DNA from 3 places in the Neobacillus sp. GCM10027624 genome. Region 1 is predicted to be linked to each of the others. Evidence: a T-box and tRNA genes for the amino acid it is inferred to sense, from the RefSeq annotation. Region 1 holds a T-box; the other regions hold tRNA genes.
The links. The T-box of region 1 lies ahead of argS (arginine--tRNA ligase). A T-box ahead of a tRNA ligase gene usually reads a tRNA of that ligase, here a tRNA-Arg.
Positions count from the first base shown of each region.

Region 2: it has a tRNA-Arg gene. The T-box ahead of argS (arginine--tRNA ligase) is inferred to sense a tRNA for this amino acid. The anticodon was not compared.
Region 3: it has a tRNA-Arg gene. The T-box ahead of argS (arginine--tRNA ligase) is inferred to sense a tRNA for this amino acid. The anticodon was not compared.

Region 1 is NZ_JBHTHD010000009.1:30,827-36,988, forward strand. It holds gene ACFQZ9_RS14225 (methylated-DNA--[protein]-cysteine S-methyltransferase) at 1-389, opposite strand, end outside; gene ACFQZ9_RS14230 (DinB family protein) at 534-998, opposite strand; gene argS (arginine--tRNA ligase) at 1,070-2,764, opposite strand; T-box leader at 2,815-3,026, opposite strand; gene ACFQZ9_RS14240 (alpha/beta-type small acid-soluble spore protein) at 3,132-3,386, shown strand; gene ACFQZ9_RS14245 (YhgE/Pip family protein) at 3,530-5,869, opposite strand; gene ACFQZ9_RS14250 (TetR/AcrR family transcriptional regulator) at 5,951-6,162, opposite strand, start outside.
Region 2 is NZ_JBHTHD010000003.1:454,704-460,865, forward strand. It holds gene ACFQZ9_RS07160 (glycoside hydrolase family 1 protein) at 1-472, shown strand, start outside; gene ACFQZ9_RS07165 (DUF4405 domain-containing protein) at 628-1,452, shown strand; gene ACFQZ9_RS07170 (hypothetical protein) at 1,729-1,893, shown strand; gene ACFQZ9_RS07175 (YjcZ family sporulation protein) at 2,052-2,177, shown strand; gene ACFQZ9_RS07180 (ZIP family metal transporter) at 2,329-3,084, shown strand; gene ACFQZ9_RS07185 (hypothetical protein) at 3,310-3,663, shown strand; tRNA gene ACFQZ9_RS07190 (tRNA-Arg) at 3,915-3,988, opposite strand; gene ACFQZ9_RS07195 (YwaF family protein) at 4,035-4,781, opposite strand; gene mutS (DNA mismatch repair protein MutS) at 5,098-6,162, shown strand, end outside.
Region 3 is NZ_JBHTHD010000011.1:200,994-207,155, reverse strand. It holds gene tig (trigger factor) at 1-617, opposite strand, end outside; gene ACFQZ9_RS17220 (tetratricopeptide repeat protein) at 783-1,814, opposite strand; tRNA gene ACFQZ9_RS17215 (tRNA-Arg) at 1,920-1,996, opposite strand; gene ACFQZ9_RS17210 (metallophosphoesterase family protein) at 2,103-2,621, opposite strand; gene ACFQZ9_RS17205 (XTP/dITP diphosphatase) at 2,618-3,229, opposite strand; gene rph (ribonuclease PH) at 3,226-3,981, opposite strand; gene ACFQZ9_RS17195 (GerMN domain-containing protein) at 4,155-5,213, opposite strand; gene racE (glutamate racemase) at 5,858-6,162, opposite strand, start outside.

The sequences.
Region 1 (6,162 bases):
CAGGGAATGATAATCGGAATTTGATTTGCCCGATTTGCTTGACCGACAGCCCGGACAGCTTTGGGATTCCCAATCATTTCAGCCACATCCGCATAGCTTCTAATTTCGCCAAACGGAATGGATTGGAGCGCTTCCCAAACCTTTTTACGAAAATCCGTCCCTTCAACTGAAAGGGGCAGCTCGAATTGTTGACGATGGCCGTGAAAATACTCATCTAATTGTTTTATCGCTTCACCGCAAAGCTCCGAATCTTCTTTTAATGTCGGGTTTTCTTTTTGATAGTTCAGCCAGTCCTCTTCAAACATCTCAATTCTTTTAACACCTTTTTCATCTGCAATCACATAAAGCTTCCCTATCGGTGATTCGTAAACTGCATAACCTAGTCTCAATACAATCACTCCAGACAAGATACATCTATTTCTATCCATTATACAAAGGATTTAATTTCCCTATACGATACTTCTGCAGCAGAGGAAATGAAAAAACGTTCCTACATTAAAGTAGAAACGATCTTTCCATTGCCTATTTTTCTTTTATTTCCTTGCTGCTTCAATAACTCGCTTCATAGCTTGGATTTGCCCCATATGATTGGCCTCATGGAAGACCGCAAAGTTAGCAATTTCGCCAAATGTTTCTAGACCAAGGAATGGGGTTGCAAGCCGTTCATTTAAACTCTCCGCCGGAACCTCTTTAATACGATTGATTTGCTCTTTTAACTGGCGTGTTAATTCTGATATGGACGGAACATCGCCTTGCCAATCAGCAGGCTTCGTGCCCGTTGCAAATAACGTCATATAATTCTCTGGCAGGTTAGTTGATTTTTTAGGGAACCCAAACATAAACTGCTCGGCCACCGTTAACACATGGCCAATATGCCAATGAATGGTGTTATTAAAACCTTCCGGCTGTACATCCACAATCGCTTCATCTAAAGCATCAATATTTTTAAGAAGAAAGTTTCTCGTTACCTCAAAATGCTTGAATAATAATTCACTCATATCCTAGCCCCCTCCGATTTTGGTCGCTTCTATTTTAACCCAAAATCATCCAACTTTGAAAATCAAACGCCTTACATTTCATCAGGAGCCTCAACACCTAACAGACGTAAACCTTCTTTCAGAACGACCGTAACCGAATAAACTAGGGCTAAACGTGCTTGCTTCTCATCATTGTCCTCTAGAATTTTCACTTCTCCATAATACTTATTAAAAGCTTGGGCTAGGTCTACTACATATTTAGCGACTTGGGAAGGATCGAACTGGTTAAGTGCTCTTTTGATGGCATTTGGGAACTCCATGAGCATAGTAATAACCTTCCATTCTTTTTCCCAAGAATAATCAATACCGCTTGGCTGCCAATCGGCGGACCAATTTCCTTTTCGTAAAATGGAGCAGGCCCGAGCATGCGTATATTGAACATATGGTCCCGTTTCTCCCTCAAAACGAAGCATTTCTTCTAATGAAAACTCAATATCATTCATTCTGAAATTCTTTAAGTCGTGGAAAATAACCGCTCCTACACCAACTTGCTTCGCAACCATGTCCTTGTTCATTAGATTTGGATTTTTCTCTTCAATATTATGACGGGCCATGGAAATTGACTCATCTAATACCTCTTCTAATAAAACAACCTTCCCTTTTCTTGTCGACATTTTTTTTCCGTCTTTTAACATCATGCCAAATGGAATATGGACCATATTCTTTGCCCAGTCATACCCCAGTTTTCCTAAAACAGCTTTAAGTTGTTTAAAATGGAGACTTTGCTCATTTCCAACAACATATAAAGACTTATCAAAATTATAGGTTTCCTGGCGATAAAGAGCAGCAGCTAAATCACGGGTAGCATACAGTGTGGCCCCGTCTGACTTTTTAATCAGGCATGGCGGCAGCTCTTCTTCTGTTAATTCCACCACTTGAGCATGATCCGATTCTACTAGCAATTGTTTTTCCTCAAGAAGCTTTACAACACGGTCCATTTTATCATTATAAAAAGCCTCGCCGTTAAAGGAGTCAAACGCAACGTTCATTAAATCATAAATTCTAGAGAATTCTTTCAGAGACTCATCGCGGAACCATTGCCATAACTCATGTGCTTCCTCGTCACCATCTTCAAGCTTTTTGAACCAGCTTCTGCCTTGGTCAACAAGGGATGGATCCTTCTCTGCCTCATCATGGAACTTAATATAAAGAGTCAGTAACTCCTTAATTGGGTTTTGCTTTACCTTCTCCGCTTCTCCCCAAAGCTTATAAGCAGTAATTAATTTACCAAACTGTGTACCCCAGTCACCGAGATGGTTAATTTTCACTGGTTTATAACCGCACTTTTCAAGAATTAGAGCAAGCGAATTCCCAATAACTGTAGAGCGCAAGTGGCCCATTGAGAACGGTTTGGCGATATTTGGAGAGGACATATCAATCGGTACCTGTCCGCCATTTCCTATCGCCTGCATACCATAACGGCTTTCTAGTGTGTTGATTTCCTTGATTACTTGTTCTGAAACCTGCAGTTTATTTAAAAATATGTTTAGATAAGCGCCAATTACTTCAATTTTTTCAAAAAGTGGCGATTGAATTGTACTGCTTAGTTCCTGGGCTATTTGATTTGGTGACTTTCGTTTAACTTTTGCCAGTGTAAAGCATGGAAACGCCATATCGCCATGTTCTTGGTTTTTTGGTTTTTCAATAAGTTGTTCGAGATCCTGAACTGAAATCTCTCCTTTTAGCGACTCAAAAAGTATTTCGGCAAGCTCTTTCTTAAAATTCACTTTAAAACCTCCAATAATTTTTATCCCAAATAAAAAACTCCCGCCTCTAAAAAAGAGACGAGAGTTATCCCGCGGTACCACTCTAATTGTTCACAAAGAACCAGCTTACGCTTGGTAACGGAGCATTCTCCGGCATATCCTACTGTTACTTCGGACGGCATCTCAAAAGTGCGCTTCATTATCTTCTCTTGGTTTCAGGCTCCCACCGCCCCTGAATCGCTATGACCTCACAGATAACTACTCTCTTTATCATTGATTTTCGATGTTAATTACCAGATATTATACTGGAACATAAGGGATTTATCCAGTGCTTGTTTAGTAATTTTCCTTATAAGAGGAAATCCTAATGGAAAGGAGGGATTTTTTCATGGCTAGAAGAAATAACAAAATTCTCGTCCCTGGAGCAAGGGCCGGACTGGATGAATTAAAAGCCAGAGTTGTCAATGCCAAGAGCCCGGAGGACGCCAAATTTGAGGCGGCAGAGGAGACGGGTGTACCGTTAAAGAAAGGATATAACGGCCAGCTAACCTCTGAGCAAGCCGGAAAGGTCGGAGGCAGACTTGGCGGCAGCATGGTTCGTGAACTCGTGAAAATGGCGCAGCAGAACCTTGGAAAAAAATAAACACATGCATAAATCACTGTTTTTAAAAGGCATTACTTTCTTCGCAGATAAAACCTAAACTACCGCAGATAAATTTCCATTTTCCGCAGATAAATGCTTTTTTAAACCATAAAAGGGGCGCCCCAAAATAGAGGGCACCCCTTTTATGCTTCTTGATGCTGTACATTTTGCCGTTTAAATTTAACAACAAAGAATGTTAGGGTTGCTGCAAGGAAAGCAACAAAGAAAATGGAAATAAACTCGATATTTTCCCACATAAAGCTAAAATCGCCTGTGGAAATAATCGCCCTGAATCCTGCAATGGAATATGTCATTGGCAGGAAGTGATTAATTTTTTGCAAAATCCTTGGCACTAATTCAATCGGATATGTCCCAGCGCTGCTGGTTAATTGCAAAATCAAAATAATAACGGCCAGGAAGCGCCCTGGATTATCCAATACCGTTACAAGGAATTGAATAATCGCTAAAAACGTCCAGCTTGTAAAGATACTCAGCAGAATAAATAGCAGAACACTTTTAACCTCTAATCCAAGCCCCGCAAGAAGGACAATATCCGCAAGCAGTGCCTGCCCTATTCCAACGATTAACAAAATCCCTAATTTACCTGCAAACCAACTAAAGCCGCTTTTCGGTTTCCTTGCAGGTTCAAACATTGGGAAGATAATCGATAACATTAAAGCCCCGACAAACAAGCTTAATGATAAGAAGTAAGGTGTAAAACCCGTACCATAATCGGGAACATGATTCATTCGGTCTTCTATCAGTTTAACTGGCTTAGCGAACATATTATAAATACTGCTATTCGCTTTCACATCACTTGCATCTTGGGCTCCATCCTGTAGTTTATCATTTAATTCCTTCGACCCATCTGCTAGCTTTTCCATCCCGTTAGTTAAATCAGCAGAACCATTATCAAGTTTGGACATTCCTCCATTTAAGCTTTTTGTTCCATCATACAACTGACCGGTTCCTTTTGCTAATTGCTTTGACCCCTCTGCAAGCTTATTGGTTCCATCTTGAAGCTTGGATGAGCCGGCTGCTAATTCATTTAAACCAGAGGAAAGATTACTGCTTCCGTCTGTTAATTGGCTGAATCCTTTCTTTGCTTCATCCAATTTATCACTAAAGGTGGTCAGACCTGCTGTTAATTGAATCTGTCCATCTTCGAGTTGTTTTGCACCGGAAGCCAATTGATTGACGCCACCTGCAAGTTGGGATTGGCCATTGTTCAATTTATTTGCACCGGCTGCTAACTGATCTGACGCCTGTTTTAAAAGCTCTGCATTGCCTGAAAGAGCATCTACACCAGCCGTAACCTTCTGGCTTCCTTCTGATAATTTTTTCAAATTCCCTTTTAAGCCTTCAAGTTTTGCCTTTTCAACCGGGTCATTTGTTTGCTCTTCCATTTGCGTTACAAACTCAATTGTTCCCTGTAATCCTTCGCTAACCTGAGCTGAACCGGTTTTTGCATCTCCCGCTCCTGCCCTCCATTTATCCATGGAGGAAGAAAGTTTCGTTGCACCATCTGCTAGTTGCTTTGAGCCATTTTGCAAATTTGGCATTTTCGAAGCGGCTGAATCAAGCCCATCAGATAATTGCTTTGCACCTGCTTGAGACTTCTGGGCACCTTCTAATAATTTGGCATTACCATCCTGCATTTGACTGAGCCCAGTATCAAATTTCTTCAGTCCGTTTTGAAGATCCTTAGAACCAGATGAAGCAGACTGTAATCCCTGTGAAAAGGCAATCGATTTTTCCGCAAGAGTTTTTAAATTTTGTTCGATTTTATTTGTACCACTATTTACTGAACTTGCACCATCGGTTAATTTCGCAGCCCCATTTTTAGCTGTACTAATGCCAGTGGTTAACTCTCCGGCACCATCCTTAGCAGAAACAATCCCTTTATGAAGGTCGCCTGCACCATCACTTGCCTTATTTAATCCTTTAGCCACATCTTTGATTTGATCAAACATGGATTCGGCATATGTTTCTGTAACAGCACCTGCCACTTCTTCTTTAATCTTTTCAATTGCGGAATCACCAATCTTAGATGAAAGATAATTCGTTCCCTCATTCGGTGTATAAATAAGATTTAGTTTTTTCGGATGATTGCTTTGTAGTGTCGTAGCATTTTTTGAAAAATCTTTTGGAATTTCGATTTTGATATAATAATCCTGTTTTTCCAAGCCTTTATTTGCTTGTTTTTCACTTACAAATTTCCAGTTAAAGCTTTTCTTATCCTTTAACTTTTCTACTAAGTCATTACCAATTTCAAGCTTATCCCCATTATATACGGCACCTTTGTCATGATTGACAACGGCTACTGGCATTCGATCTACATGGCCGTATGGATTCCAAAACGCCCATAAGAACGTCCCGCTGTAAAGCAATGGAATCGTCATGACGCCAATAATGGCAATTAGCAGTTTACGGTTATGGATAATCCCCAATAGCTCACTTTTCAGAGATGATAAAGCTTTCATGTTTAACCTCCTATTTGGATAAAATCCATAATATTGACCAAAATCCCCATTCAGTCAGATTTATTTAAATAAAGAAGATTATCAAATTGATAATCCTTTTAATAAAAAGACCTTCATTAGCTCTGCAATTCGCTCTGAACTTAATGGTTCATGATTTTTTTCCCAATCAGAAACAAGGGCAATGTACATTTTTAAAAGCAAAAAGCTGGTCATTTCCGGGTCAGCTGCCGGAATAGCTCCTTTAGAAATGGCTATTTCAATTTTTTGCTTTAAGTATGCAATAATTTCATCTT
Region 2 (6,162 bases), on a different contig from region 1:
GAAAGCGAAGAGGGATGAGGATAGTTCGGAAGGGAATATTATTGGCGGCATTAGAAATCCCTTCTTAAAAACAAGTGACTGGGGCTGGGAGATCGACCCAGTAGGATTACGCATCACTTTAAACAAATTATACGACCGCTATCAGAAGCCGTTGTTTGTTGTCGAAAATGGCTTAGGCGCCTATGACAAGGTAGAAGAAGACGGCACAATCAACGACGACTATCGAATTAACTATCTTCGTGAACATATTCAAGCAATGGGTGAAGCAATAGAAGACGGGGTTGAATTAATGGGCTATACAAGTTGGGGCTGTATTGATATGGTAAGTATGTCGACAGGCGAGTTCTCGAAACGGTATGGGTTTATTTATGTCGACAAAAATGACGATGGCAGCGGTACATTAGAACGCAAAAAGAAAAAATCCTTCTTCTGGTATAAGGATGTCATCTCAACAAATGGAGAGAAACTTTAATACTTCAAAAAAAGTGTTTAAATCCAAATAGATTTAGGCACTTTTTTTGATACTTATAACGCCCTAACGGGTTGTTTAGTAACTTAAGGTTTTATTAAGGTTCCCCCATTAAGATGGAAAACAGTTAAGGGAATTTTAAATTTGGGGGAATTAACTTGAAAAAGAATTATACAAGAATTGTTCTGGATTTACTAATGGCAATCACTTTTGTGTTGTTAATGGATCCAAGGGTATTAAATGGTTTACCTTTTCATGAAGTGGCAGGTCTGGTAATCGGAGTAGCGATTCTTACACATATTGGATTGAACTATCGCTGGGTGATTAATACGACTAAAAAGATTTTCGATCCTAAACTTCCTAAAAAAACAAAATTTAGTTATTTGTTAAATATCTTGCTTTTAATTTCTATGGCTACAGTTATTATTACAGGTATCTTAATTTCTAGGATAGTTTTTCCAAGTCTTGCGGTACAAGGTGGACACTCGATTCGAGGAATCCACAGTTTCTCAGCAGACGCAACGCTTGCATTAGTGGGCCTTCATGTTGGGGTCCATTGGCAATGGGTAATGAGTATTTTTAAAAAGGCGTTTAAATCAAAAGAAGGAAAATTTAGAAAAGGTGTAATTGCATCAGTAGTCCTATCCATCGCCATTTTAGCAGGCGGAATTCAATGGTTTTCCGCAACAGCTTCTTCAAATATTGCTGATTTTGCACCTAAACAAGTACAACAAAGTGGGCAGACATCCAACATTGGGAATACAGGGATAACAACCAATACAGTACAGGGACCGCCTAGTGGAGATTTTCGTGAAGGAAAATTTCATGGAAAAGATGGACATGGTGGCAGCAGAAACCCGTTTCGTGATGTTCTAAATTATTTTGCGATTTGGGCAGCCATCATCATTCCTACCTATTATTTTGAAAAACGAAAACTAAAGAATAAACGAGAATCAAAAAACTTACATCTTCAAAATTCATGATCAAGGTTCAACATCTATTGAAATCAATCATCTTTCACACGATTCAAGAAAAGTGAAAGACGGCACACTTTATATTGCCATAAAGGTTCTAGCCCTGCTATTAAAGCAGGGCTATTTTTGTGGCATATTAAAATCCACGTGTGAACAAAATGAACAAAATATATTTTATTTATGAAAAAAACTTAATTTGGGAAACGTTTTCACTTCAGAATATTTTGATTATACTTTATTTGCAATTAAAAGAGGTAAAAACAATCTTGAAGGGGTGGAAAACTTATGTGGATCATTACTGTCTATTTAAAAGAAGAAATTACTATGTTTGAATTTAATACCGAAAAAGAAGCAAGAGAAACTTTGGGCAAAGTACAAGGTTATAAGGTTCTTTCTGAGGTTATTTACTATAACGACATTGAAAATTCACTGCAGCTTGTACAAACATAATTTGTATCGTAATAAGTCTGTGTACCCCCTTTTGCTTTGTGTAGAAATTTAAAGCAGGACAAATATCCATTTTTAATTGACATGTTGTATTACCATTTCCTTTAAAGGATAATGATGCATATTAATATAGTAAACAACCTTAAGGAGGTGTGTTTACTATGTGCGGTTGGTGCGGTTGCGGAGGTTATGGCTATGGATACGGCTACGGTGGCTATAGCCCATTTGTATTAATTGTTGTGTTGTTCATTCTTTTAATTATTGTTGGAGCAAGCAGCTTCTATTAATAAAACATACAAAAATGAGGTGATCTCGATCAGACACCTCATTTTTGTGTTTTTTAATTAGTTTTTTCTGTCGGTACTAAAACAAATGCGAAATACCAATCGAAATATGGTGCTTGAATATTGTAATCATTTTTCATTTTGGAGAATAAAATTGAGGAATGAACTTATAAAGGAGACGATTAAGCTGACTCCAATGATATTTTTTGTAGTTTTAATCTCATCCCTTGCCTACATTCTTGGAGGATTTCTTGTTCTATTTCGGAAAAATTGGTCGGAAAAAACCTTATTGTCATTAGTTGCTCTTAGTGCCGGTTTATTGTTATCCATTGCGCTTTTGGATCTAATTCCTGAAGGACAAGAGGGCATTAATCATAGTAGTTTGTTCGTCCTAATTGGTTTTCTTATAATGTATTTAGTCTTTTTGCCAACAACATTGCACAGGAAAAATGGATTAGAAAACGGAGATCTTACTACTGTAAAAGGATTATCAAGTGGAATGCTGCTTCACAATTTTTTTGAGGGGTTATCCATTGGAATTAGCTATTCTGCAGATTTTAAATTAGGTATCTTTGTTTCTATAGCACTGGTTATTCATAAAATCCCTGAGGGACTTTCTTATACTTCCGTTATGCTTGCCTTTCTAAATGGCCGGAAAAAAACTGCAATTTATCTTATCATTCAAGGAATTTTCACTTGGTTAGGGGCGGGATCTGCTTATTTTTTATCAGGACTTAGAGATCATCAAGAACAAATTGTTGCAATGGGCTTATCCGTAACAGCCGGAATTTTCCTATATCTAAGTGGAACCTTATTATTGCCTTTAATTAATCGAGGAACCTTTAAAAGTACACCTTTGTTCTTTATCTGTGGGATCTTACTTTATTTGGTATTACATAGTATTGTGTAGGGATTGAATAGAAGTGCTTTTAGTACTTCCCCAAAGAGGATTCTATCCTCCGAATTACAGTATTGCTTAGGCGGTATTCTTTAGGCTGGCATCTGTGCTGGCCTCTTTTATTCTAAACATGCAGTGACATGGATTAAAAACAACCGAAGTAAGAGGAAATTATTAATAATTTTTCGAATCTATCATCATACAATAGTCGTAAAGATTAATAGGAGGCGGTTACATATGCTTGCGAAAGTAAACGAGTTAAATAGAAACATAGTTATTTTATTATCAGTCCTAATTATTGCCATTACTTCAATAATTGTTACCTTAATTGCAACACGGGAAGGGTCCGGTAATGTAAGTCCAAAGTCATTATCGGAGTTTCAAGAATTTGTTGTCAAAGAATATGGAGTAAAGCCGGAAATTCAAATTACTTTTCGCAGTGTTTCCCCTGAGCAGGCTCATTCTATAACGGAGTCATTAGCGAAAAAGTTAAATTTAGAAAATGCAGGATTAAAGGAATATGATGGTACAGAGTGGTTTGGTACACGAAGTGAAGAAGGTGATATTGCTGTTGATGCGTTTTATAAGTAAGGCCGTCAAATCATGACGGCTTTTTATTATATTTGAATTCATATTATTCCGTTTCATTATATTACGAACAGGCGGGAATCTATTTTGCTGATTACAAATCTGCCTGTTTTTCAATTTGCAAATACTTCTGCATTTTGGGATGTTTTATGTAAACCCTTCCGTTTATGTCAAAAATACATCCTACAGACAATGAAAAAAGCGCAATGCTAACGGATAACAAACCGTGATACAAAGCGCTTTTTTAACGAGTACGTCCCAAAGAGGATTCGAACCTCCGACCTACAGTTTAGGAAACTGTTGCTCTATCCTGCTGAGCTATTGGGACATATTTTTTGGAACGTCTTTTATTATAATAAATTGGATAAAAAAGGTCAATAAAAAGTTCTTTTATTTACATGGTGCCTGACGACATGTGAAGTTTTTAGACACTTTTCTCTAAAAATTAGCCAAACAAGCAAGCTTAAAGTAATGAGCAAACCTTCCATTGATAAGATATACCAAGGATAAGGGCCGAGAACATCCAATAGACTGGCGGTAATAGGTTTATGACTTAAAAACATGTAATTTCCGCCAACCAGTTTATTGACCAACATGATGAATGGCATTAGTACATTAAGAAATACAAAGAGTTTGACCACGGACCATATGGTTGGCCGGTATCCGTGCACCCAGGTGAAATACAGCGGCACCCAAATAATCATTAGATGGGTATAAAAAAAATGAAAAAACCGAAAATGTGGAAAGTCGTAATGTAATATAGGCGTAATGAGTGCCTGAGTTGCTCCAAGCAATGCAGTGAAAAGCAAAATTTCATAGATTATTTTTTTACGAGTAAGCAGGAGTAATATGGATAAAATTAGACTGATGTTACAAAGCTCCAATGGCAAAGCAGAGCTGGTTTCCCAGATCCCTTTTATGAGCATCCAGAAATGATAAGTGATTTCAAAAACCATAAGTGAAATCGCAGTACCAATTTCAGCCGTTCTCCACTTTATTTTATTTCGGAAAAAATAAATCCCTGCGGCTCCCAGAATCAGGATAGCGATAATAATTAAATGGCTGTTGGAATACATCTCAAAATTGTATTCTTTACTACTCCCTACAAACCATTTGAGCACAAAACCACCTCAATTCTTATCCCTTACCTTTTATAACTATATGCAGCTACAGGGTTTGGCTATACTTGCTTCAATATTTATTGTTTTAAAATTAGTAATTTATTACCGATAGTATTTTATCTGCGATAGTAACCGATTTATCTGCGCAGCTGACACTTTATCTGCGATAAACGATATTTTATCTGCGAACCCGCCTCAATCGAATAAATAACCCCACAATCCCAACTTGGTAATTTCCACATGTGCCCCGCACCATCCCAATATGATATAATAGTTTGTCGAAGATACTCGAAATGATGAAAACGTGGAGGTCATTATGGCAACTGGATATACGCCGATGATACAACAATATTTAGCAGTAAAGGCAGATTATCAAGATGCCTTTTTATTTTTTCGCTTAGGCGATTTTTATGAAATGTTCTTTGACGATGCAATTAAAGCATCGCAAGAATTAGAGATTACGTTAACGAGCCGGGAAGGTGGAACGGAAGACCGGATTCCGATGTGCGGTGTTCCGTACCATTCCGCGGCCAACTATATTGAACAATTAATCGGCAAGGGCTATAAAGTAGCCATTTGTGAACAAACCGAAGACCCAAAACAGGCCAAAGGGGTTGTCCGCCGCGAAGTGGTGCAGCTCATTACCCCTGGAACCGTGATGGAGGGCAAGGGATTAACCGATAAAGAAAACAACTATATTGCTTCTGTTACCGCTTTTGATGATCGCACTTACGGTTTTGCTTACAACGACATCTCAACAGGCGAAAGCCGGGTTACTTTATTATCGAATAATTTTGAAGAAGTTCTCAATGAGATTGCCGTATTAAGTGCCAAAGAGGTAGTAGTAAAGAGCGATTTTGACGGGGATCTTCAAAAGAGAATGCGTGAACGAGATGTTTTGGCGATTTCCTTTGAAGATAATAGTTCAATAGAAATGAATTTTGCCGGTCTGCTGGAGGATTTGAACCAGGATAAGTTGAAGCAAACTGCAGCAAGGCTTTTTAACTATTTGTACCGCTCGCAAAAGCGAAGCCTCGACCATCTTCAGTCGGTGACAACCTATCAAATCCATCAATATATGAAAATTGATTATTATTCAAAGCGAAATCTTGAGTTAACCGAAACCATTCGTTCCAAAGGGAAAAAAGGATCCTTATTATGGCTTTTGGATGAAACGATTACCGCAATGGGCGGCCGGATGCTCAAACACTGGATCGACAGGCCTTTGATTAATAAAAAGGAAATTGTGCATCGCCATACCCTTGTTGAAGTGTTGATGAATCACTATTTTGAGCGCCAAGAGCTCCGTGAAAAAATGAAAGAAGTTTACGACCTGGAACGTTTAGCGGGCCGCGTTGCGTTCGGGAATGTAAATGCCAGG
Region 3 (6,162 bases), on a different contig from region 1:
CCAACTAATTGCTCTTCAAAGCCAGGGATGAAAGAGCCTGAACCTAACTCAAGTGAGTGATTTTCAGCTTTTCCGCCTTCAAATGCTTCTCCGTCAACGAAACCTTCAAAGTCGATGATCACTGTATCACCGTTTTCAGCAGTACCTTCTTCTTTTACAACAAGCTCTGCTTGACGATTTTGAAGTGTTTCTAATTCTTTTTGTACGTCTTCATCTGTAACATTTGTGTCTTGTTCTTCTACTTCTAGGCCTTTATAATCGCCTAATTTCACTTCAGGCTTTACTGTAACAGTAGCTTTGAAGATTAGCTCTTTGCCTTTTTCCATTTGCTCAATATCGATATCAGGACGATCAACTGGCTCGATGCCTGTTTCATCGATTGCATTTCCATATGCTTCTGGAAGAATGATATCTAAAGCATCTTGGTATAATGATTCAACACCAAAGCGCTTTTCAAACATGCCACGAGGCATTTTCCCTTTACGGAATCCTGGAACATTTACTTGTTTCACAACTTTTTGGAATGCTGCGTCTAATCCTTTGCTTACCTCGTCGGCACTTACTTCAACTGTAAGTACACCGCGGTTTCCTTCTAATTTTTCCCACTTAGCTGTCATACCGTTTTTTCCCTCCAACATCTATTCTCATTTCATTCGTAACGAATTGTATGAATATGTCTTGTTCTATCAAGTCATTATCCACTTTTTGTTGTAAAATATCGAATTTCTACAGAATGCGACCCCTACATTATATCATAGGATTGATTTCTTTCAACACACTGCCTAAAAATTGGGGTAAGAAATTTCTTCTATTTCTCGTATTTTAACGATTGCTAGATTGATTTCTTCGCTGGAAACCCCGTATTCTTCCGCTCTATCAATTATTTCTAAATCGTTTCCCATATATTCCTCTGCTAGAACATGAAAGGCTGCTGCCCATGCTTTAGCATTCTTCGGCTCTAGCTCGAAAGGATAGCTGATAAAAAAGATTCGTTCTACCATACCTATTATATCAGCCAATAAAACCGGGTTACTATTTTCTAAATAATCTTCTAAATGTTCTATGATTTTTTCCATCCTGGGCTGGGCATGAACTTCAGGCAATTTTGTCGGGATAATCTTTATGACCTGATGAAACTTTTGAACCTCAATTTCCTTGTCATATTCCTGCTCTTTTAGAAGAGTTAGCAGGGTTGTTTTAAAAAAGGACTGTCCTGTTTCTGCGATTAAATAGGCATTAATTTCCTCTATATAAGGCCTGATGTTCCTCTCAGCCAGTTTAGATAGGAGCAGCATTTGTTCGGTTGTATTTTGTAAGGAAAAAAGGTTCAGGCTTTTGTTCGTTGGACCGGTTTCATACGAATTGTCATTTTCCACATCTGCTTGATCCTGTTCCGCCATCCTTCTGCTAAATTGCAGGATGGTGATAAAATGATCCTGTTTTTCTGGTGGGATTTCTTTTTCATCCAATAAGACTTCAATCGTTGAAACGATTTCTTGATATTCGTGCAGCTGGATCAGAATGGTCAAATATAAATCGACCATCTGATAATAATCACCGATTCCTTTTAGTAAAAGTTCGTTTGCAAGTTTTTTTGCTTTTCGGTAAGCACCTGCTTCAAAATAGGCTAAGACTAATCCCATTAGCACATCGCCATTTTCTGGGTCAAGTTCCTTCGCCCCTTCTAAAAGTTCGATGGCTTCTTCATATTTTTTTAATTGCAGGCTTTCTAAGCCCTTTTCCGTTAATCGCTGTTCAAGCCCGGGAAAGAAAATTACATTCTCTTTTCTTTTAACTCGTTCCCGTTTTTTCATAAAATTCCGCCCTTTTGGTTGATGAAAATTAGTGTAGCACGAATTAAGTAAAAAACAAAAAAACTCACCTTTTTCTGGGTGAGTAAAGTTCATTTGGTATGTAGATGGCGTCCCAGGAGAGATTCGAACTCCCGACCGTACGCTTAGAAGGCGTATGCTCTATCCGGCTGAGCTACTGGGACATAGTCATTTATCAAAGACAAGATTTATTATATAGTCCTAAAAAATAAAAGTCAATAATAAATTTGTTGTTTTTAAAAAACAAGAAATGGGAAGATAAACTCCCCATTATCTTTTCGGCAAGGTAAATTCATAACCTAAATCGACTACTTCACGCCCGTTCAATTCAAAAACGGTCATCTTTATTTTTTCATCTGCTAGGTCTAGCATAACGTACGTTTTTTCAAAGCGCTCTCGGGGCAGACGGAGGCTTCCGGGGTTCAAAAACAGCGTTCCACCGATGACTTCCGCCCCTAATATATGGGAATGCCCGAAACAAACAATATCGGCGTTTTCCTCTTGTGCCTTATACTTTAAATTCATCAAAGATGACTTAACCGAATACTTATGCCCGTGAGTAACGAAAATTTTCCGGCCATTTACCTCTTCAATTACTTCTAAAGGATAACCGCCAAAATCACAATTCCCTAATACGGTGACAAACCCTGAAATCGCTTGGTCATCCGGCATTAATTGCGAATCCCCGCAATGAATCATTAAATCAACATCTTTCATATGTCTGTCCCGCACGATTTCAAGCTCTTTTGTCATTCCGTGACTATCGCTGACAATCAAAATTTTGCTCATGATTGATTTGCTCTTTCTAAAATTGAATCCAGCACCGTATCAAGCTTCTTTATGGCGTTTGCGCGGTGGCTGATTTTATTTTTTTCCTCTGAAGGAAGCTCAGCCATTGCAAGTTTCAAATTTGGAACATAAAAAATCGGGTCGTATCCAAAGCCGTGCGTCCCTTTTCTTTCTGTTAAAATCCGGCCCTCACAAGTTCCCGAAACCGTCATCGTTTCTTGATTCGGCACAGCCACCGCCAGTGCACAATAAAATCTTGCCGTCCGCTCTTCCTCAGGGACATCCTTTAACTCAGAAAGAACTTTATCAATATTGTCCTGATCATTTTTATGTTCTCCAGCATATCGGGCTGAATAGATACCAGGTCTACCTTCTAATACATCCACAATCAAACCGGAGTCGTCTCCAATGACCATTTTATTCAATGCCTTTGAGATCGCTTCTGCCTTAAGGATTGCATTTGCCTCAAAAGTAGTTCCTGTTTCCTCTACATCAGGGATCTCAGGAAAATCTAATAGTGTTTTGACTTCGATTCCCCTTTTAGCAAAAATACTTTCAAATTCTCTCGCTTTTCCGGGGTTTTTAGTAGCAATAATAACTTCTCTCATTTATTCTTTCTTCTTTCTTCAATTTTTTCGGTTATGTCTGCACCAAGAGCAATTTTTTGATGCTCAAAAAGCTCACTCAATCCGGCTTGTGCCGCATGAAGTAATTCTTGAAGCTGGTTATAGGAAAAGGTAGCTTCCTCACCTGTTCCCTGCAGTTCAACAAATTCGCCGCTTCCGGTCATGACTACATTCATATCAACCATAGCACTGGAGTCCTCCGGATAATTTAAATCGAGGATGGTTGTGTTCTCTTCTATAATTCCGACACTGGTCGCCGCCAGGAAATCAGTAATGGGGAATTTTATCGCTCTTTTTTCGGCCAATTCATTTAAAGCAAGCGTCATCGCGACAAATGCTCCTGTAATAGCAGCTGTACGGGTTCCACCGTCAGCCTGAATGACATCACAATCAATCCAAACTGTTTTTTCTCCCAAAGCCTTTAAATCTACAATAGCCCTTAAGGCACGGCCAATCAGCCGCTGAATTTCCATTGTGCGCCCGGACACTTTCCCTTTAGAAGATTCTCGGATATTCCTTGATGCCGTCGCTCTTGGGAGCATCGAATATTCCGCTGTAATCCAGCCCTTGCCTTCTCCCCTCATAAAGTGCGGCACCCGGTCTTCAATTGTAGCCGTACAAATTACTTTTGTGTCCCCAACAGAAATGAGCACCGAGCCTTCCGGATGCATTAAATAGTTTGTTTCAATATGTATGGGTCTTAACTGCAATGGTTCACGTCCATCAACACGCACTAATCTTCCTCCTTTATAATCAAGCTCGCCTTGTTGGTATAAGCCGGCCATCTGGCAAATAGAAAAGCATAAGCGTCTTTTTTAAGGACGCTTTAGAGCCAGACAAATAAAGAAGAGGCGGCGGGAAGCCAACCTCTTTCATGGTCATTATATAGTATAACAAAAAACTTTTTTTAAAAACTACCTGTATTTACTTTTTCCGGACGAGTTACAGGCTCAGATATTTTTTTACCCTGTTCATTTTTGAGCCCTGCTTTCCCTTTCACTTCGATTGCCACTTTTTCAATTCCCGGCTGTTCTGTTAATGATAATACAAGAGTGTTTAACACGGCCTGCGAAATCTCCTTTTCTTCGAAGCTTCCATAAATATTCTCATTAAAGTTCAATGTTACCTGTCCATTTTCCACTTTTGGCGCTTCAAGAAGTTTCGCATCAGACATAAACTCTGAAAGAAGGTTTGACTTCTGACTTGGCCCTTCAATTAATTCATTTACAGCTGCAATAATATTATCGGTTACCTTATTGCTAACCCGGCGTGTTACCGGTACATAGTAGTACGAGCCTTCTTTTTCACCGCCAATATAGTATACGGTTACCGGTTTTGTATTGGTTATGTCCACAACATCCGTTGTATCAATATTGATTCCGATGGATCTCGTTAAGTGATCACTGATTGGTGTACCGTTTACCGGCATTTCGGTTAATGGATGCCCGGTCATGGATAACTGTACGGACTTAACGGAGTCAAATTGGGTTAATGTCCAAGTAATGGATTGAAGAATTTTCAACTCATCTTCAGGCTGATAGTTTTTAAATTCCTTTGAAAAATCAACATGTGCTACGCCATCCTTAATGTTAACGGACAATGAGGTTTCTGCCGGGATGACTGCTCTAAATCCGTTTGGCAGCATATCTTCAACTGGTCCGTTATCTACTAAGTATTCGAGAGCTTGTGTTGCGGTAGAGGTTTTTTTCGGCAGTGCTATTGTCTGCGGCACTACATAGCCATTTTTATCGATGAGGTATAGTTCTGTTTTGATGGTGTTTTTAGCATCTTCTGTTTTAGCCATCGTATCTTTGCTTTCCTTTTTGCCTGTGTCTACGGAAACGGATTTTGGCGGGTCGATTTTCTTTTCCGTTTCAGTATTAAATAAGCCACATCCGGATAAAAGAACGCTCGATGCAAACATAGCCGAAACAAGGATGACTGCTTTATTTTTATTTTTAGACATAAAATTCCCTCCCAAGACAGTTTGTACTACCATGTATACGAGCCATCCGGGAATTTAGACCGTCTTGAAAAAAAAATTTGGACATTCTCTAAAAAAACTTTGTTTTGGGGTAGTTGTGTGGAATCTCCTTTTACTATGAAAGGTCTATTTTTCTTATTTAGGGCAAAGGATAGGGGTTCCTTTTACCTCTTGAGTACTTTTTTCCTCCTAAAAGGGTAATGCAACGACTTTCCTTTTACCTCTTATGCGATTCTTTCCTCCCAAAGGGTAATGCAACGACTTTCCTTTTACCTCTTATGCGATTCTTTCCTCCCAAAGGGTAATGAAACGACTTTCCTTTTACCTCTTATGCGATTCTTTCTTCCCAAAGGGTAATGCAGCGTCTCTCCTTTTACCCCTTATACGATTCTTTCCTCCTAAGGGGTAATGCAGCGCCTTTCCTTTTACCTCTTATGCGATTCTTTCCTCCCAAAGGGTAATGCAGCGCCTTTCCTTTTTACCTCTTATGCGATTCTTTCCTCCTAAGGGGTAATGCAGCGCTTTTCCTTTTACCAAAAAGCTTTTTTTCCTCACTAAAGCACAGGACCCCTCACCCGATTCTTCAAAAGTACCAAAAAGAGCTCCTAGAAACTAGGAGCTCCAACTTATAATTTAATTTTTTGTACATTGTCCACCGGCATGTCTAGCCATTCGGAGGCGATTTTGGAAAAGATGCCTCTTGATCCGGTTGTAATAAACTCGTGCTCCGGCTCGTCCTCAGATTCTTCGAGCTGGCCGTTGAATTGGAGGATGGCGCTGATTTCTCTCGCAGTTTCATCACCGGAACTAATCACGTTTACCTCCGGGCCCATTACTTTTTTAACAAGCGGTCCAAGCAGCGGATAATGCGTGCACCCTAAAATTAATGTATCTAAATTTAAATTTAACACCGGCTGCAAGGATTGCGTAA